Regions from separate parts of the Rhizobium sp. AN68 genome, predicted to be linked through region 2. Evidence: predicted binding sites of a transcription regulator. Region 2 holds the regulator's gene; each other region holds the start of a gene.

Region 1 (6,762 bases), 1.4 Mb from region 2:
CGGCAGGGACGGTGGAACCACATGGCGTGATCGAGGCTCGCCACCTGAATGGCCGGATCAAAGATCGTCGTTCCGTGGGCATAGAGCGACGTGTCGAGCAATGTCATATCCGAGAGATAAGCGAGAATGGCTGACTGGAAACGTGGATCGTCCGGCACATCGCCGACAGCGCGAACCCAGATATCCTGCTGCGGTTCCAGCTTTTCCTTCGAAATATAGTGGGTCAGCGAAACCGGCCGGATCTCTATCGGGCGCTTGTTGCTCCAGTATTTGCGGATCGAAGCGGGTGCGTTGGCGAGGAAGGCCGCCTGCATCTCATCTTCACTCATCAGCCTTTCGGGCGGCGTCACATCCGGCATTCTTATCTGATGATCGAAGCCGTCCTCGACGATCTGGAATGACGCCGACATGGAAAAGATCGCCTTGCCATGCTGGATGGCGACCACGCGCCGGGTGCAGAAGCTTGCACCGTCGCGAATGCGTTCCACCTGGTAGAGGATGGGCACCAGCGGGTCGCCGGGGCGCATGAAATAGGAATGCAGTGAATGAACGAAACGGTCGTCATCCACGGTTCGTTGAGCTGCGATCAATGCCTGCGCGATGACCTGGCCGCCGAAAACGCGCTGCCAGCCGATTTGCGGGCTTTCACCCCGAAACAGGTTTTCTTCCAGCTTCTCGAGATCGAGTGTGGAGATCAGATTGGCCATCGGATCTGACGTTTGCGAGGGATGCGACATTTTTTCGGCCTGCTCCGGCTGTAGGAAGACGTCACATGGTCTATAGTGCGCCGATGATGCGTGCACAAGATTTGAGGAGAAGCGCGATGCTGGACGTGGTGGTGGCAGGCGGCGGTTATGTCGGCCTTTCCGTTGCTGTCGCAATTAAGCAGGCAGCCGGACATCTTAATGTGCAGGTGGTTGAAGCCGCTCCCGAGGATGTCTGGAAGAAGGACGTCCGCGCCTCCGCCATTATCGCGGCGGCCACGCGCATGCTCGACGTTTTCGGCATATGGAACGAGATCGAGCCGGAGGCCCAGCCGATCCACAAGATGATCGTCACCGATTCGAAGACCGCCGATCCGGTTCGCCCGGTGTTTTTGACATTCGACGGCGCGGTGGAGGAGGGCAGGCCCTTCGCTCATATGGTCCCGAATGTCGCGATGGTGGGTGCGCTGCGAGGCCTGTGTGAGCGCCTCGGCGTCGAAATCCGCCATGGTCTCAGTGTTTCCGGCTTTTCCGCCGGTCCGCAATCGACGGCTATTTCACTTTCCGACGGCTCGTCGCTTGAGGCGCGACTGCTCATAGCCTGCGATGGGGTCCGCTCGGCTTTGCGGGATATGGCAGGAATAAAAACCGTGCACTGGAATTACGATCAGTCCGGGATCGTCACCACCGTTGAACACGAGCGGCCGCATGAGGGCTGCGCGGAGGAACATTTTCTGCCGTCGGGGCCTTTCGCCGTGCTTCCCTTGAAAGGGAACCGCTCCTCGCTTGTCTGGACCGAACGTACGGCCGATGCCGACAGGCTGGTTGCTGCCGACGATCTGGTGTTCGAGGAGGAACTTGAACGCCGGTTCGGCCACAAGCTCGGTCCGGTCCGTCCCGTCGGTCCCCGTCGCGCCTTTCCGCTGGGCTTGACGCTGGCGCGTTCCTTCGTCGCGCCACGTTTTGCACTTGCCGGCGATGCGGCGCATGGAATTCACCCGATTTCCGGTCAGGGCCTCAATCTCGGCTTCAAGGATGTTGCGGCACTGGCCGAAACCGTGGTCGAGGCCGACCGTCTCGGCCTTGATATCGGCTCTCTCAACGTTCTCGACCGTTACCAGTCCTGGCGGCGTTTCGACACGTTGCGGATGGGTGTGACGACGGATGTGCTGAACCGGCTTTTCTCCAATGATGTCGGTCCCATTCGCGTCATGCGTGATTTCGGTCTGGGTGTGGTCGATCGTTTGCCGGGTCTGAAATCCTATTTCATCGGTCAGGCTGCCGGCACGACAGATGCCGGCGCGCCGCGCCTGCTCGCCGGCGAGGCGCTGTGATACTGCCGTTCGTGCCTGTGCCGAAGCGGCTTTCCAGCGATTGCCGCTTGACAGTCGATTCCGGTGTTTTCCGCCGGAAGCCGGTGCCGCAAAGCTGAATCCGGACAAGGACTTACCCGGATTCACAATCTGGTATAGGGCAGGCATCTGCCAACCAGATGTTGCGGAGAACAAAAGCTGAATCCATTGGAGTCAGCGATTCGTATTCGATTCGTTCGCAGACTGTTCCGTATCCGAATCAATTCCGGTTTCGCCGGATTCTTTTTAATATTTCAAGTATCTGAATCAAAAAGGAAAATTCTGCCGGGGGAGGACCTCTTACCACTTTGCGGACAAGGCCTATTGCCTTTGTCGGCGGGCGTTGCCATGTGTGTTGCGTGTGCGGCCCGTATCAGTGAATGGCGGGCGGTACAGCAAGCAGATGAAGTCGATTCACGGATAGTACGTTGAATTTTCGCCCCATGATCCTGAGCGGCCGCGGTGTCACGGCCGTTCTCGGCCCCACCAATACCGGCAAGACCCATTACGCCATCGAGCGCATGGTGGCACATGGCAACGGTGTCATCGGCCTTCCGCTGCGCCTTCTGGCGCGTGAGGTCTATACCCGTCTTGTCGAAAAGGTGGGCGCGCCGAATGTGGCGCTGATAACCGGCGAAGAAAAGATCGCCCCTCCTAAAGCCAAATATTCCGTCTGCACGGTGGAAGCCATGCCGCGCGAGACAACGGCCGCATTCGTCGCCATCGATGAAGTGCAGCTGGCGGGTGATCTGGAGCGCGGGCATATCTTTACCGACCGCGTGCTGCATCTGCGCGGGCGGGAGGAAACGCTGCTTCTGGGTGCGGGCACGATGCGCCCGATCCTCGAAAAGCTGCTGCCGGGAATTACCGTGGTCGAACGTCCGCGCCTGTCGCAGCTTTTTTATGCGGGCCAGAAGAAGATAACCCGCCTGCCGCAACGCACGGCAATCGTCGCCTTTTCGGCGGAAGAGGTCTATGCCATTGCCGAGCTGGTGCGCCGCCAGCGTGGTGGCGCAGCCGTTGTGATGGGCGCGCTTTCGCCGCGTACGCGCAACGCCCAGGTGGGGCTCTACCAGTCCGGCGACGTCGAATATCTCGTTGCGACGGATGCCATCGGCATGGGCCTCAACCTCGATGTCGATCATGTCGCCTTTGCGCAGGACCGCAAGTTCGACGGCTATCAGTTCCGCAATCTCAATCCGGGCGAGATCGGCCAGATCGCCGGCCGCGCCGGCCGCCATCTTCGCGATGGCACCTTTGGCGTGACGGGGCGCGTCGATCCATTTGACGACGAGTTGGTGGAGCGTATCGAAACCCATCAGTTCGACTCGGTGAAGGTGCTGCAATGGCGGACGAAAAATTTCGATTTTTCCTCCATCAGCAATCTGCGTCTGAGCCTCGAAGCCGCCCCGGCGATCCAGGGACTGTCACGGGCCTTGCCGGCGATCGACCAGCAGGCGCTCGAATATCTGTCGCGCTACCCTGAAATCATCGACGTGGCGACGACGGAGGCGCGGGTGGAAAAACTCTGGGAGGCCTGCGCGCTTCCGGATTATCGCCGCATTGCGCCCGCTCAACATGCTGATCTGATCTCAACGCTCTATTTCGATCTGGTAAAACGTGGCACGGTGAACGAAGATTTCATGGGCGAACAGGTGCGCCGCGCCGATCGTACCGATGGAGAGATCGATACCTTGTCTGCAAGGATTGCGCAGATCAGAACATGGACTTATGTATCGAACCGCCCAGGATGGCTTGCCGATCCGACACACTGGCAAGAAAAGACGCGGGAAATCGAAGATCGATTGTCCGATGCTCTACATGAAAGGTTGACGAAACGCTTTGTTGATCGCAGGACATCTGTGCTCATGAGGCGCCTGAGAGAGAATGCGATGCTTGAAGCTGAAATCAGTGTAAATGGTGATGTCTTCGTAGAAGGACATCACGTCGGCCAGTTGGCCGGGTTCCGGTTCACGCCGGTGCCGGGAATGGAAGGGCCGGATCAGAAGGCCGTGCAGGCTGCTGCGCAGAAGGCGCTCGCGCTCGAATACGAGGCGCGTGCCGCGCGTCTGCACGCCAGCGGAAACGGTGATCTCGCTTTGAGCTCCGATGGTCTGGTTCGCTGGTTGGGCGAACCGGTGGCCCGCCTTTCGGCAGGCGACAATATCATGAAGCCGCGCGTGATCCTCTTTGCCGACGAGCAGTTGAGCGGCAATGCCCGCGATCATGCGCTGGCGCGCGTCGAACGTTTCGTTAATCATCAGATTGCGACCGTGCTGAAGCCGCTGGACGATATTTCGCGCGCCGAAGACCTTCAGGGTCTGGCGAAGGGGCTGGCGTTCCAGCTGGTCGAAAATCTCGGTGTCCTGTTCCGCCGTGACGTCACCGAAGACGTGAAGTCGCTGGATCAGGACGCACGCGCCTCCATGCGCCGCTACGGCGTGCGTTTCGGCGCCTATCACGTCTTCCTGCCCGCGCTTCTCAAGCCAGCTCCGGCGGAGCTTGTGACGCTGCTCTGGGCGCTGAAGAACGATGGTCTCGGCAAGCCGGGTTATGGCGATCTCATTCCGGTGCTGGCCGCCGGTCGCACCTCTGTCGTGACGGACCCGACCTTCGAGCGGATGTTCTACAAGCTCGCCGGTTTCCGTTTCCTCGGAAAGCGCGCCGTGCGTATCGACATTCTCGAGCGTCTGGCCGATCTCATCCGTCCGCTGTTGCAGTGGAAGCCCGGTCAGCAGCCGCGTCCGGAAGGCGCTTATGACGGCCGCCGTTTCACGACGACGACCGCGATGCTTTCCATTCTCGGCGCAACGCTCGACGACATGGAAGAAATCCTCAAGGGTCTCGGTTATCGTGCCGATCAGGTAACGGCGGAAGAGGCGCAGGCCTTCCTCGCCAACCAGACCGGTGCTGCCGCTCCGGCCGCTTCTGAAGCGGTGACGGAAGACGAGAGTGCAGAGACCGAACACGAGGAACCGGCTTCGGAAGAGCAGGTTTCCGAGACGACGACTGTCGAAGCTGCTGAAGAAGCGCCGGTTGCGGAAGCTGTGGGCCAAGAGGCTGCTGTTAGCGAGGCTGCGCCGACGGAAAGCGCCGAGGCTGCCGAGCCGAAGCCTGTTCTTCTTTGGCGTCCGGGTGGTCGCAACGAAAACCAGCGTGGTGAAAACCGTCGTCCCGGCAACCGCGGTCAAGGCCGTGGCGAGGGTCGCGATCAGGCGCCACGCGAACCGGGTGAACGTCGTGGCGAAGGCCGTCGCGATAATCGTGACGGAGCAAATCGCGAGGCTGCCAATCGTGGCGGTGACGGCGAGCGCAAGCGTGATGGCGGACGTCCCGACCGTGGCAACAACCGCAATAATGATCGTCAGGACCGCGGGGAGCGCAAGGACAGGCCGGACCGCAACGACCGTGGCGGGAAACCGCAGGGTCAGCAGCGTTTCGAAGCCAAGCCGCCGCGTAAGGAAAAGCCGATCGATCCGGACTCGCCCTTCGCCAAGCTTGCTGCTCTCAAGGAGCAGCTGAAGAAGTAAGCCATGGGGAGCAACGAACAGCCACTCGAAAGCACGCGTCAGCGTCTGGACAAGTGGCTGTTCTTTGCCCGCATGGCCAAATCCCGTTCACTTGCCCAGAGTTACATTCAGTCTGGCAAGGTCAAGGTCAACGGTGTCTCCATTCGCCAGCCCAGCCATCTGGTAAAGGCGGGTGACAGGCTCGATATCGGTTTCGAGCGCATGGACAAGGTGCTTGTCGTCAAATCCGGGGGCGAGCGGCGCGGACCCTATGAAGAAGCCAAACTTCTCTACGACGATCTGACGCCGCCGCGCGAGCCTTCCGACAGGCTGAGCCCCCTGGAGCAGGCGATACGTCAGCCGGGAAGCGGTCGCCCCACCAAAAAAGAGCGCAGGGCGCTCGACAGGTTCCTGTCGGACAGCGACGGAAACAAAGAATAGAATAAACCTTCAAGTCTTAGCGGTTTTTCAGAATTGTTTATCCTTGCTATCTGAAGGCAAAGGCATTACCTCACTTGCAAAATTGCCCTGTCTGAATTCCGGGCGACGGCTTGTGTTCCGAAGCCCACAGACCCGGCCTGCATATTCTGGAGTTCATCATGACATATGTCGTGACCGACAATTGCATCCGCTGCAAATACACCGATTGCGTTGAAGTCTGCCCTGTCGACTGCTTTTACGAGGGTGAAAATTTCCTCGCTATCAATCCTGACGAATGCATCGATTGTGGTGTGTGCGAACCGGAATGTCCTGCCGAAGCGATCAAGCCTGACACTGAGCCAGGTCTCGACAAGTGGCTGAAGCTGAATACGGAATATGCGGCGATCTGGCCGAATATCACCATCAAGCGCGACCCCTTGCCGGAAGCCAAGGAAATGGATGGCGTGACAGGCAAGCTCGAGCTTTATTTCTCTGCCGAGCCGGGTAAGGGCGACTGAGTTCTCAACGACTGGTGTCCTTGGTATCATGATTTTAAAAGCCCTCGCAGCGTCAGCGTGAGGGCTTTTTGCCGACCTTCAGCGAGTTATCCGCCGCGGCCGGATTGCAATGTGGTCGATAGCAGGGTCAAAAGCGCCACGCTGTCTTCCAGGCTTTGGCGCTGGCGGCTTTGCAATATGGCCGCTTGCAGGCGGTTCATCTCACGGGCGATCGCCGCTGGCTGCCAGGTTCGCAACGCTCTCTCGATCACCGGTTTCC
Region 2 (6,762 bases):
GAAACCGCCAATCGCGTCGAAGATTTCCGTATTGACGGCTTCGACCGCCTTTTCCACGCCCTTGCCGAGATAACGCTTGCCGCCATCGCGCAGCTCAACCGCCTCGTGCGCGCCGGTGGAGGCGCCGGAGGGAACGGCGGCACGGCCCATGGAGCCGTCTTCGAGATAAACGTCGACTTCAACGGTCGGATTGCCGCGGCTGTCGAGAATTTCGCGCGCGATGATATCGGTAATGGCAGTCATGGTCTCTCCCTTGGGAATGGAACAGATATTTTCCGTCGCCTGTCTTAGACGATGGCGAAGAAATTACAATGACGGTGGGCAGCGGAAACGGCCCGCCCGCCATTAAAATCGATTGGCACAAAAGTGCCCGCCGTCACGGTCAGCCGATCAGGCTTTCGTAATCGCGTCGAAAGCCAGAAGCTTTTCGAGCAGTTTCGGCATGTCCTTCAAGTGGACCATGTTAGGGCCGTCTGACGGCGCATTGTCCGGATCCTCATGCGTCTCGATGAAGAGGCCGGCCACGCCAACCGCAACGGCCGCACGCGCCAACGTCTCGACGAATTCGCGCTGGCCACCTGTGGAGCCGCCCTGCCCGCCCGGTTGCTGCACCGAATGGGTGGCATCGAACACGACAGGTGCGCCGAGCGCTGCCATGATCGGCAAAGAGCGCATGTCGGAAACCAGCGTGTTGTAACCGAAGGACGCGCCGCGCTCGCACAACATCACATTCGGATTGCCGCTCTCATTGAGCTTGGCGAGCACGTTCTTCATGTCCCAGGGCGCCAGAAACTGGCCTTTCTTGACGTTGATGATGCGGCCGGTTTTGGCGGCAGCAACGAGAAGATCGGTCTGGCGGCTGAGGAACGCCGGAATCTGCAGCACGTCCACCACCTCGGAAACGATGGCGCATTGCTCTTCCGTGTGGATGTCGGTCAGAACAGGAAAACCGAATTCCTTTTTGAGATCGGCAAAAACCTGCATCGCGTTATCCAGGCCGATGCCGCGTTTTCCGGAAAGCGAAGTGCGGTTCGCCTTGTCGAAAGAGGACTTGTAGACAAGCCCTATTCCCAGCTTGTCGCAAAGCTCCTTCAGGACGCCAGCGATCATGAAGGCATGTTCGCGGCTTTCCATCTGGCAGGGGCCGGCAATCAGCGAAAACCGCTCGGTATTCGAGAAGGAAACCTTGCTGGCGCCATCGCCGGCGGTGACTTTAAGATTGTTCGTAACGCTCATCATTTTTCCTCGAAGGCGAAGGCAACACCCTGACCGGGTGCTGCGGGCACCACCAGACGGCCGTCCGCTTTTGCGCAGGACACGCCATTAGCAGCAAGCACCGCCTCTGTCACGGCAAGATCGTGTGACGAAAAGACAATGCCCGCGCCGCGCAATCCGCCTTCGTTGCCATCCTGAGCATTCAGGGCCTGCCCGCTGAAAGCCGGTTTTCCGGTCAATCTGATGCTGGCATTGCCGGTCGCGAAAACCATATCACCGCCCGGAGACCATTTGCCTTCACAGCCAAACACCGTCTCGATCAGGCCCGCCACCTTCATATCGCCGCCGGTAAACAGGACGATTTCACTGAGGCCGGTGACACCATTGGCGTGGCGCTCCAGCATGGTGCGATCGCCCGGAAGGGCTTGAACCCGTTGACAACTGAACAAAAAGAAATCCGCGGCCGCCCCGCTTGCAGCAAAAGCAAGCCGGAACGCCGCCTCGCCTTGCGAGCCATCCGGCATCCGAACAGGCCGCGAAAACTCGAAAACATCGCCCGCCGAAAGGCCGGCTGCCCGAAACCGCTCATGGTCAACCAAGGCGTCTTCAGTCCTGGCGACAAGAGCCGAAAAACCCTCCTGCCCGTCCCGTTGCCGGAAGGCCACATCCCTGCCAGTGAAAACATCACCCCTCTCTATTGACGCATTATATTTAGCCGGATCAGTAATTGCGAGCGGCTCCAGATAGGTGCCATCGGCGAAAAATACGCAGGCATTTTGGGTGCCGAAAGGATGCAGAGCCTCCGGCGCAACCGTAAAGCCAAGACTGACGAGGCGCTTCACGGCGACGCCTATGACTTCCACGGGCAAAACGAGATGGTCAACGCTATAGGGTTTCGTCATGAAAATGTATCCTGCTGGCCTTCCGCCCGGAGCATGCCGGGACGGTTTCGACCGCACAAAAGCACAATTGCGTGCTATGAGGCAAATCATCACAGCAACAGATGGCACCTTCACGAAATTTTAGGGGATTGCAGAACACATATGGAACATATAGTGTTCGTTCTGTATTTGTTTCGCGACTTCCACTACGATTCTAAAGGGTGTTTTCCTCATGCTCACGCGCAAACAGCAGGAATTGCTTCTCTTCATTCATGAACGAATGAAAGAGTCCGGCGTGCCGCCCTCCTTCGATGAAATGAAGGACGCACTCGATCTTGCTTCGAAATCCGGCATCCACCGCCTGATAACCGCTCTCGAAGAGCGAGGATTCATTCGTCGGCTACCGAATAGAGCTCGGGCGCTGGAAGTCATCAAGCTGCCCGAGGCTTATACGCCGGGTGCAAGGCCGCAGCGCGGCTTTTCGCCAAGCGTTATCGAAGGCAGCCTTGGCAAGCCCAAAACGCCGGAACCGGCCCCTGCCCCCAAGACGCCGGCCAATGATCTGGGCGGCGCTGTCACCGTGCCGGTCATGGGCCGCATCGCTGCGGGCGTACCGATTTCCGCCATCCAGAACAACACCCATGATGTGGCCGTGCCAGTAGACATGCTTGGCACGGGCGAACATTACGCTCTTGAGGTCAAGGGTGATTCGATGATCGAGGCCGGCATTTTCGACGGCGACACAGTCATCATCCGCAACGGCAACACCGCCAATCCCGGGGATATCGTTGTGGCTCTGGTGGATGACGAGGAAGCCACGCTGAAGCGCTTCCGCCGCAAGGGTGCCTCCATTGCGCTCGAGGCGGCAAACCCAGCCTATGAGACCCGTATCTTCGGGCCCGACCGGGTTAAAATTCAGGGCAAGCTGGTGGGGCTGATCCGCCGCTACCATTGATCTTATCGAACCGAACGTATTCACTTTATAATAGGCGTCATCGTGAAGATGGCGCCTATATTGGGTTTGGCTTTTTCCAAACGTGGCGGGCTTTTGCGGGTGCACGAGGATATGCGCCATCCAGCCTATGCGCGTTGCCCTTTCTAAACTGAGTTCCTGCTCCATAAAGATGCTTCGGTTTCGCTACAGGCGTGGTGGCGAATGGGCTGCTCGCTGTAATTGTCGAAGCGATCCCATCCGCTGTTTTTTAGCGACGTTGTTCTGTCGTGTTGCGCAGTCAGTTTTAGTCGTCACCAAAGGGTGACTTATCGAAGGCGCGCTCTCAGCGGCCCCACATCACCATTCATCAACGGCGTTTATGGGAGCCATGGATAATTTTCGATATTCCGTGAACGCTTGGCAGGTGTAGAAATACGCGTCATATCCGGGAGATACGCCATGTACGATCTTTATATAGCCAACAAGAACTATTCTTCATGGTCGCTGCGGCCGTGGGTATTGATGCGCACGCTCGGTATCGCCTTTGATGAAAAGCTCATTCCGTTCGGCGAAGGCGTATCCTTCTCCTCCTTTTCGCCGACGGGCAAGGTGCCCTGCCTGGTCGACGAGGGTATGACGGTTTGGGAAACGCTTTCGATCGTCGAATATCTTGCCGAAAGACACCAGGGTGTCTGGGCAAGCGACAAGCATGCGAGGGCCTGGTCGCGTTCGGCCGCAAGTGAGATGCATGCCGGCTTTTCCTCGCTGCGCAATCTCTATCCCATGTCGGTGGGCATTCGGGTCAAACCCAGGGGCGGCGATGCCGGACTTAAGGCCGATATAAAGCGGATCGATGCGTTGTGGAGCGAGGGTCTTACAAAATTCGGCGGGCCATATCTTGCCGGTCAAAAGTTCACGGCGGTCGATGCTTTCTTCTGCCCGGTTGCATTCCGTTTCCAGACCTATGGCAGCGCGGATCTTTCGCCAGCAGCGAAAGCCTATTGCGACCTGCTGCTCGCCCTGCCTGCCATGCAAGAATGGTACGAGGCCGGTTTGAAGGAGAGCTGGCGCGACGCTGGTCATGAAGAGGAAGTTGGCGGGATCGGCGAATTGACTGAAGATTTGCGCGCCAAGGCCCGATGATCCATGCTGGCGGCAGTCATTGCGACGCCGCCAGCAGCCGGATGATGGGCTGCGGCAGATCACGGTCGAAACGTCCGCTTTTCCAGTCGTAATAACGGTGCTGGCTCCAGGGCCTGTCCGTTCCGGCGATTGCGGCGCGCAGCCCGCTCACCACACCCTCCTCCCTCTTGTCAGCAAAATCTATTTCCACAGAACCGAGACGCCGCAAGATGTCACGGCTGAGCAGGAGTGCTCCCGAGCGGCACTGCGAAAAAGAGGTTCTGCGGGAAACAACGACGATATCGGCAATATCGCAGGCTTTTCCGGCGAAGCGGCCATCTTTCAGAACGACGACCCACTCTCCGCTTGCGGCGCTCGCTACGCACCATATGTCTTTCCTGCAGGTGAAGACGCCAGCTTTGGCGCCTTTGAGCGCCGCCGTCATCTCGCGTACCACCACAGCCATGTCTTCCGGCGACAGTTTCGATCTCGAGTCAGAACCAGCATTATTTGCCATGCTCTCACCATTTATAAAATCTGGCGGCACGGTTTTTTCCGGCAGCAGCAGCGCCCTTTGCCACTGTCCGTAAACGAAGCCCTGCGGACGGGCTTTTGTGGTTGAGACCTTGCCGTCCTCCAGGAGTGCTACCAAGTCGCCGTCCTCGTGAATCAATAGATCCGGCAGATCACGATAGGCCGTAACTGCCGACACGCCGAAGGCGAAGAGCAGAAACGGGATGCCAAGAAGCGCAAGCTTGCTTCGCAGCAATGTCAGCAGCAGGAAACCCACCGAAGCCAAACCGATAAACCATCCATGCGGACGCCCCGTCGCTGCGCTGCCGCCCCAGGAGGCCACCTCGTTTGCAACCTCGATGACGAGTGCCATGCCATAACCCATGATCTTCAGGAACGGCGCATCGAGCCCGAAGGGCAGCAGCAGCATGGCGATAAGAGCGAATGGCATGACGATCAGTGACATGAGCGGCATTGCAGCCAGATTGGCGAACAGTCCATAGGTGGTGACACGGTGAAAATGTTCGGCCGAATAGATCGCCGTCGAAAGGCCCCCGATCAACGACGTCGTGATAACGCCGCCAATGACCGCGCCCATCATTTCCGCCACCTTCAGCCATGCGGGCTTGCGCCCGATGAACAGCCGTTCGCGGTCCGTGCGCCAACGGCTCCAGAAGGCATAGGCGGAAACAAGCGCTATGGTGGCCGCAAATGACATCTGAAAACTGGGACCCATGATTTCCGAGGGCGAGAAAGCCAGAATGATCAGGGCGGAAATGGCAACGTTTCTGAGGCTGAGTGATGGCTGATCGAAAAGGACCGCAATCAGCATCACAGACATCATCAGCCAGGCGCGCTCGGCGGAAACGGCGAAACCGGAAATCAGATAATAGGCGAGCGTCATCAGCAGTGCCGCGAAAGCCGCGATCTTCTTGACCGGCCAGCGCTGCGCAAAGGCGGGAAACAGGCTGAAAGCCAGTCTCAAGCCAACAAAGAATATGCCGGAGGCCAGTGCCATGTTGAGCCCGGATATGGCAACGATATGGGCAAGGCCGGAGAGCCGCAACGCCTCCATCGTCTCCGCCGATATAGCCTGTCTCTCATCGGTGATGATGGAGGCGGCGAAGGCTCCGGCATCACCGCCGATGGTGGTGCGGATGCGTTCGGCAATTGCGCTGCGAAGGCCGTAAAGCCGCATATCGGCCCATTCCAACCAACCCTTGTCAGGCCTTGCGTCACCAACGGGTGATACAAGCGCATCCGGTGATTTATAAAAGAAACCGGTCGCGCCTATGCCTTTGAAATAGGACGTGAAGGCGAAGTCGTTCAGTCCCGGCAAGGCCGGGCCGGATGGCGGCGAGAGGCGGACCTTGCCGCGAAGGGTTGCGCCGAGTGCGATCGGCTCGCCTCCGCCACGCGAAAGCACCGATATCCTCTGCGGCGGACGCGACAATGTCGGGTCCGCTGTTGCGGTCAGATCGACGACATATCGCCAGTAGCCGCGTGCATCGACCTCCCGGCGCGCCACGGTGCCGGTGATGGTGGTGGTGACGGGGGTATCCAGCACCACGGTCCCTGCCCGTCGGGTTTCTAAATCGGCCAGAAGCATGCCGAGCAATAGAAAAGCGAAAGGGCCGCAAACCGCCGCCGCAATGCCAGCTTTATATCTCACAAAGAGCGCCAGAACGGCGACAAAAAGAAATGTGGCAATCAAAATGACCGGGGAAGGCGTGGCATCTAGAGAAAACCAAAATACCGCGCCGCAGCCGATGGAAACGGGAATGAAAAGAAAATCGTGGCCGAATGCGCGCTCCTCGGCCAGGCACGTGGCGATTTTTTCGGCCAAGGTAGTGTTGCGGTTAATCTCGGGAATAATGGCGGGAGTGTCATATGTTGTCGCATCACTGCTTCGGCGGAGAGGAAACAGAATTTCCCGTGTGCCGGGCAAGTCTCCCTGCATCGTTTTAGCATATTCGAAATGCTGTTTTTCCCCTTGACCGAGCAATCCCCACCGCCCCTTGCCGCACCAAAAACAGGTTTGCAGACCAGCGCTGGGGATTGCAATCCTTTACTTTAACGATGCGTTGACCGAGATTG
Region 3 (6,762 bases), on a different contig from region 2:
CATGGGGCCGAAAAAAACTTCGCAGTGCACGACGTTGGTTTTCTGCAATACATCTTTTGCGCCCGACAGTGCGCGACCCTCGAAGCCCTGTATGTCGAATTTTAAAAAGTCGATGTGTGGCTCTCCAGCTAAAGCTTCATCTAGAGTGGAAGTTTTAACAACGTCAGTCGATACAACACGCATGTCGCCTATATCATCAAAATCTGCGTTGAACTTCAGATTGAGATCAAGCAGGGAAGAGCTGCCATCGTCATTAACAGTATGGAACAGCGCTTCTTTGCCATCCCCGATAAACGCTTCAATCAAAACTAGTCTGGGGTCTGGTTCTGCTGCTGCCCGTTCCTCTATGCGGTGCTTTTGTGGCTCAAAACCGATGGCACGCCAATCGAGAGTACCTTTTGTCAATGGCGCGTAGATGTGATCCTCTGTTGCAAGCAGACGGGCGCCGACATCCACAATAGTCAATCGTCGACGCTGTCTTTGAGAAATTTGCAAAGGATCGACTTCCTCTGCTCGCATTTTTGCTTTGTATTCGTCGCCTGCGAGAATGCTTTCGACAATATTCTTCAAGTCCTCCCCTGACTCCAAACGGTTGGAAAAATGATCCAGCCCGCTTTCGTCCGCGTCCCTATGCAAGAGCGTTTTATAAATCCAATTTACATATTCTTTATTCGACCATTCACTCATTTCAGTTTCTTTCGTACGGCCCGTCGACAGGAGCGGAGTTGCAAAGTTAATTTCTTACAGATTTTTATCCAACACATTTTTGAGACTATTCGAATGCTCTAATCTCGTGGAGGGCATCCATTTTGACGAAGTGCTGCTGCTGATGGCCTCTCAGCACGCGTTGCCAGATGACGTCGTGCGTTTCTTGCATGGCTGCGCTGCATAAAAGCCTATTTAATATGCGGTAAAACCGGGTATCTTGTTTTCATCGAAGCGATGCACCTCCTCCCGCAAAGCTTCGGATTGAGATGACCCTATCCTCCTCCCAAGGGTTGTCTTGTGAACAATGGCACTCCTCCTCCCAGCCGTTGTTCGAAATTTCGGAAAGCCTGCCGCACCTCCTCCCGCGGCGGGCTCTTTCGTTTTCGGGACAGGGGCATTACAGGCCAAGCGCGAGCTGCGCTTCCTCTTCACTCTCTTCGGTGCTCAGCGAGGAAAGGGTAATCCCCAACAGCCTTACCGGACGTTTGAATGGAAAGACGGAGGCAAGCAGGCTCTCTGACATCTCCTGGATCGTTGCGAGGTCAGACACGGCTCCCGACACTGTTTTGCTGCGTGTCGCCTGGCTGAAATCCGAATATTTGATTTTCACGGTCACCGTCTTTCCCGTGATGTCGTGGGCCTCGCAATAACGCCAGACTTTCTGAGCCAAAGGGCCAAGCTCCGCCTTCGCCAGATTGAGATCGTCGATATCCTCCACGAATGTGTCTTCTGCGCCGACAGATTTGCGGATGCGATCGGGCTTGACCTGCCGTTCATCGATGCCGCGGGCGATGTTGTAGAAATAAGGGCCGGACTTCCCGAAATGCTGTTGCAGAAAACCGAGTGATTTCGACTTGAGATCGAGTCCTGTTTCGATGCCGTGCCGTTTCATCCGCTCGGCCGTGGCGGGTCCTACGCCATGGAATTTCTTGACGGCCAGGGCTTCAACAAAGCCAGGCCCATTCTTCGGCGTAATGACGGCCTGGCCATTCGGTTTGTTCAGGTCGCTTGCCATCTTGGCCAGAAACTTGTTGTAGGAGATGCCGGCAGATGCATTGAGGCTGGTGACCGCCTTGATTTTTGCGCGGATCTCCAGCGCAATTTCGGTGGCGATCTCCATGCCTTTCAGGTTTTCGGTGACATCGAGATAGGCTTCGTCGAGCGATAGCGGCTCGATCAGAGGGGTATATTCGGCAAATATCTCGCGTATCTGTTGCGACACCTGCCGGTATACCTCGAAGCGTGGCGGTACGAAGATCAGATCCGGGCATTTCCGTTTGGCAGTGACGGACGGCATGGCTGAATGGACGCCGAAAGTTCTCGCCTCGTAACTTGCCGCAGCCACCACGCCTCGTGCGGCCGATCCGCCGACGGCGACCGGCAGGCCGCGAAGTGTGGGGTTGTCGCGTTGCTCCACCGATGCATAAAAGGCATCCATGTCGATATGGATGATCTTTCGAACAGCCGTGTTATCCATCGTTCCAGCCTGTACGATCTTCCCTATTTCCACATCGCCCGCATCCGCGCGCCTACATCGATTCGGATCTGCTGCGCGCTGCGCTCGGAGGCCGCAGCCGAAACCAGCGGCCAGGTGGCCGTTTCAAAGAACTGCAGCAAAGTTGCCGGTATGAAGCGGGTTCTAGCGGCATAGACATGCCGGTCGCCCTGCGCGTTCTGGCCATGGGTGAAGAACCGTTGCGGGGTTATCAGTGACAGACTGTCCTTGGCGCGGGTCATGGCGACATAGAGCAGCCGGCGTTCCTCCTCTACTTCATGGGTGGAGCCGACGCCCAGATCGGAGGGTATGCAGCCATCGACCACGTTCAGGATAAAGACGGAGCGCCATTCCTGGCCTTTTGCCGAATGAATGGTTGAAAGCGTCAGGTAATCCTCATCGAGCAGCGGCACGCCTGCCTGATCGCTGGTGGCGTCCGGCGGGTCGAGCGTCAGTTCGGTGAGGAAGCGTTCGCGGGAAGGATAGCCGCCGGCAATCTGCTCGAGTTGCAGCAAATCGGCCTTCCGCGTCTCGGCATCCTCATGGATGCGTTCGAGGTGGGGCTCGTACCAGAGACGCGCCTGCTCGATATCTGATGGCCAGCCGCCTTGCGATTTTCGCAGGTTCGCCAGCAACTGCACGAAGGATACCCAGTCATCACCGGTTTTGGGTGGCGACGGAATTTCGGCAAGGGCGAGCAGAGGTTCCGGGTCTGCCGCTATCGTATCGAGAATATTGCCGGCTTTCTTCGGCCCGATACCCGGCAGCATCTGAAGTAGCCTGAAACCTGCGACGCGGTCGCGCGGGTTTTGCGCGAAACGCAATACCGCCAGCATGTCCTTTACATGGGCACTGTCGAGAAACTTCAGGCCGCCAAATTTGACGAAGGGAATATTGCGGCGTGTAAGTTCAACTTCAAGCGGCCCGCTATGACTGGAGGTGCGAAACAGCACGGCCTGTTGCTTCAGCGTCATGCCGGTCTCACGATTGGCCAGCACCTGGTCAATAATGAAGTTCGCCTGCTCGGTTTCGCTTTTTACTGTCACGAGCTTCGGTCGCTCGAGCGACTGTCGTTCGGTCCAGAGGTTTTTGGTGAATCGCTCACGGGCAAGGTCGATGACACCATTGGCGGCAGCCAGTATCGGCTGTGTCGAGCGATAGTTGCGATCAAGGGTGATAATATCGGCAGCCGGGCTGAAAGACGCCGGAAAATCAAGGATATTGCGCACCGTTGCTGCCCGGAACGAATAGATCGGCTGGGCATCGTCACCCACCACGGTCAACCCGCGACCGCCCGGCTTCAGTGCCATCAGCACCGCGGCCTGCAGCCGGTTGGTATCCTGATATTCGTCGACCATCACGTGGTCGAAACGATTGCCGATATCGCCTGCAAGGTCGGGATCGCTGACCATCTGGGCCCAGTAGAGCAGAAGGTCGTCGTAATCGAGAACGTTCTGGGCCTGCTTGGCCTCGACATAGGCGGCGAATAATTGCTTGAGCTCTTCTTCCCAGCTGGACACCCATGGATAGTGCTGGCGCAGGATTTCTTTCAGCGGCGTTTGTGAATTGACGGCGCGCGAATAGATCGCAAGGCAGGTGCCCTTTGTCGGAAAACGGCTCTCGGTCTTGGAGAAACCCAGTTCGTGTCGGGCAAGGTTCATCAGATCAGCGCTGTCTTCGCGGTCGTGGATCGTGAAATCCACGTCCAGTCCAATCTGTTCCGCATAGATTCGCAAGAGGCGCGCGCCGATCCCGTGAAACGTGCCGGACCAGGCCATCGCATCCGTGAGGGCTCCGGCGTTAGCGCCGATGACCTGCTTGCAGATACGCTCGACACGGCGCGACATTTCGGAGGCGGCACGCCGTGAAAACGTCATCAGCAGGATACGGCGAGGATCGGCGCCATTGACGATCAGATGCGCCACCCGGTGCGCCAGCGTATTGGTCTTGCCGGAACCGGCACCGGCGATAATCAGCAACGGTCCAGCCGTGTGTCCGCCTGAAGGCCCAACGCCATGTTCCACGGCCTTGCGTTGCTGCTCGTTCAGTTTGTCCAGATAGGCAACCGCCATGCCTGCATCCTTGATATTTGCCTATCCGCACGACGACGGCATTTTTCAAAAGCACTCTTGTTGCAATGATTAGCAAAAACTCAAACAGCAGGCCAGAACAAATAATGAACGCATGTCTCTGTCCTCCACACTGCGGTGGACAAACCTGGCTGATCGATATTCGCAGCCTCAATCGGGTTCCGCATGGCGTGTTGACCGGCATGCTTTTCAAACCACTGAACCAACCCGGCGGCTGATGAGTTCACCAGTCGCGTCTTGGAAGACGTGTTTGTTGGGAGAACAAAAGCATGAAGCATCTGAAACTATGCCTGATCGCTGTTGCGGCACTGGCCACATCGACATTTGCCTTTGCCGAGCAGAAGGCCATGAGGTCTGACGCCACGATCGCGTCGGATATCAATTATCTGCTTTATACGCCCAAAGACTATGCCGGTTCGGACAAAACCTATCCTCTCGTGATCTGGCTGCATGGCGGCGATCAGGGCGGGAGCGACGTCGAAAAGCTGCGCCGCAGCGGTCTGCCAAAATTGATCGAAGGGGGCCGTGATTTTCCTTTCATGGTGTTTTCGCCACAAAATCCGAGCGAGGAACTGCTTTATCCGATCGAACGTGTCGCAAGCGTCTTGGCTTCCGTTGTGGCGGATCATCGGGTGGACCGCAGCCGTATCTATCTGATCGGATATAGCCGGGGAGGGTTCGGCGCCTGGTCAATGGCCGAGCAGTTTCCGCAAACTTTTGCTGCGGTCGTCCCAATTGCCGGTGGCGGCATCCGCCATTACCTCAACCGCACCAATGAAAAGACCGCCTTCTGGGCCTTTCACGGCTCAAGGGACGAGGTGATTCCTTTGTCCGATACTGTTGTCCTCGTCCAGCGTCTCCAGGAACTGAAACGCAACGTGCGGCTGACGGTTTTTGAAGATACGAACCATGAAGAGGTGGAGGCAAAAGTGCTCGGCGATGAGGCGATGTGGACCTGGCTTCTCCAGCAAAAGCTTGCCGACGCAAAGACGCCTTCGGCACCCTGAACCCGCAGCGGGCACCATTTTACCGCTGGTATGAAAGCCCATAACCCAGCGCGGCCGTCATAAGGCCGGGCTGGCCGCATCATAAGCCTTCGTCAAAACATCTCTCCGCAAGCGTGTCTTTCGCCTCTTGACACAGATTAGGGAAGTCGTGCTAATACGCATTAACAGCTAATACGTATTAGCAGTCAACGAGTGTCGGGGAGGGCATTGCGTGACCAGCCATAAACGCCTTACTCAGAACGATATTGCGAAGCTTGCCGGCGTCAGTCAGGCAACAGTATCGCTTGTTCTGAACGGCGCGCCGACCGCGATTGCGCGTATCCCGGCTGAAACACGCGAACGCGTACAGGCGGTCATTCGCAAGACGGGTTATGTCGCGGACCCGATCGCGCGCCGCATGGCCAAGGGGCTTAATCGCATCCTCGGCGTCTTCACCTACGAGCCTGCTTTTCCAAGCGCACAGGCGGACTTCTTCACGCCGTTCCTGTTGGGCATCGAGGAAGAGGCGCAACAGCAGGCGTACGATCTTCTGCTGCTGACCAGTGCCGGCGTCGGCAACAACCGCAAGATTTTTTCCGAGGGCAACAGGCTCCGGATCGCCGATGGCTGCCTTGTCCTGGGCCGTGAATTCGACCGCAAGGAGCTTACCCGGCTGGTCTCGGAAGATTATCCATTCGTGGCGATCGGCCGACGCGACGATGCTGGCGGGCCCGTGCCCTATGTCGGCGGCGACTATGCCGCGGGCACACGGCAGCTTGTTGAGGATGCCATGATGCTCGGGCATTCCAAACTCGCCTATATCGGCCCTGCGGGTCCGGCGGAATCGATTGCCGACCGCTGGCGAGGTTTCAGTGATGCGCTCGGCACGGCGGCGACGCTTGCATTGCACATAAAGGCGGTAAACCGGCCTGCCGAAAAGATCCTCGACGCGATCATCGAAAGCGGCGCGACGGTGGCATTTTTCATAGAACTGGCGGATGCGGTGCGCGTCGAGACTTTGGCACGGGAGCGCGGAATTGGGGTGCCCGACGTGTTTTCGATGGTCGTGCTTGGCAGCCATATTCGTGCCGGCCGCAGCCCGGTGCGTTTCACATCCTATGAAATTCCCCGTGAAGAGATGGGCCGGCAGGCGACTGCAATGCTGGTGAACCGCATCGAGACCGGCAGCCCGGGAAGTCAAATTCTACTCAAGTGCCAACCCGTCAAGGGTGAAACATTGGGACCGGCTCCAGTGGCCTCCCCAGATAAGTCCCCAGTCAACAAAACGGATGAGACGACGTGAAAGAGATGCAAGCAGACATTCTTGTGGTCGGTGGTGGCCTTGGCGGCGTGGCGGCGGCGCTCGGTGCCGCACGCGCCGGAAAGCGCGTGATCATGACCGAGGAATATGACTGGATCGGCGGTCAGTTGACCAGCCAGGCCGTGCCATCGGACGAACATAGCTGGGTCGAGCAGTTCGGTA

The links. Region 2 encodes LexA, which represses DNA repair genes until DNA is damaged. Its sites were predicted from a motif close to TGTTCNNNNTGTGTTCNG; they were not measured.
Region 1: a site for LexA is predicted at 2,251-2,268, ahead of RBH71_RS25895 (helicase-related protein). Genes of this name have one in related genera too.
Region 3: a site for LexA is predicted at 4,369-4,386, ahead of RBH71_RS11770 (ATP-dependent helicase). Genes of this name have one in related genera too.

Annotation. Positions count from the first base shown of each region.
Region 1 covers NZ_JARWMI010000003.1:2,662,216-2,668,977, reverse strand. Annotated here, with positions in the region: gene tesB (acyl-CoA thioesterase II) at 1-737, opposite strand, end outside; gene RBH71_RS25900 (ubiquinone biosynthesis hydroxylase) at 686-2,038, shown strand; gene RBH71_RS25895 (helicase-related protein) at 2,500-5,586, shown strand; gene RBH71_RS25890 (RNA-binding S4 domain-containing protein) at 5,590-6,006, shown strand; gene fdxA (ferredoxin FdxA) at 6,165-6,503, shown strand; gene holA (DNA polymerase III subunit delta) at 6,590-6,762, opposite strand, start outside.
Region 2 covers NZ_JARWMI010000003.1:1,266,015-1,272,776, reverse strand. Annotated here, with positions in the region: gene eno (phosphopyruvate hydratase) at 1-243, opposite strand, end outside; gene kdsA (3-deoxy-8-phosphooctulonate synthase) at 391-1,236, opposite strand; gene RBH71_RS19240 (VOC family protein) at 1,236-2,117, opposite strand; gene lexA (transcriptional repressor LexA) at 2,329-3,051, shown strand; gene RBH71_RS19230 (glutathione S-transferase family protein) at 3,490-4,173, shown strand; gene RBH71_RS19225 (ComEC/Rec2 family competence protein) at 4,190-6,625, opposite strand.
Region 3 covers NZ_JARWMI010000002.1:1,829,984-1,836,745, forward strand. Annotated here, with positions in the region: gene RBH71_RS11760 (FkbM family methyltransferase) at 1-687, opposite strand, end outside; gene dinB (DNA polymerase IV) at 1,106-2,185, opposite strand; gene RBH71_RS11770 (ATP-dependent helicase) at 2,209-4,275, opposite strand; gene RBH71_RS11775 (prolyl oligopeptidase family serine peptidase) at 4,563-5,300, shown strand; gene RBH71_RS11780 (LacI family DNA-binding transcriptional regulator) at 5,512-6,582, shown strand; gene RBH71_RS11785 (FAD-dependent oxidoreductase) at 6,588-6,762, shown strand, end outside.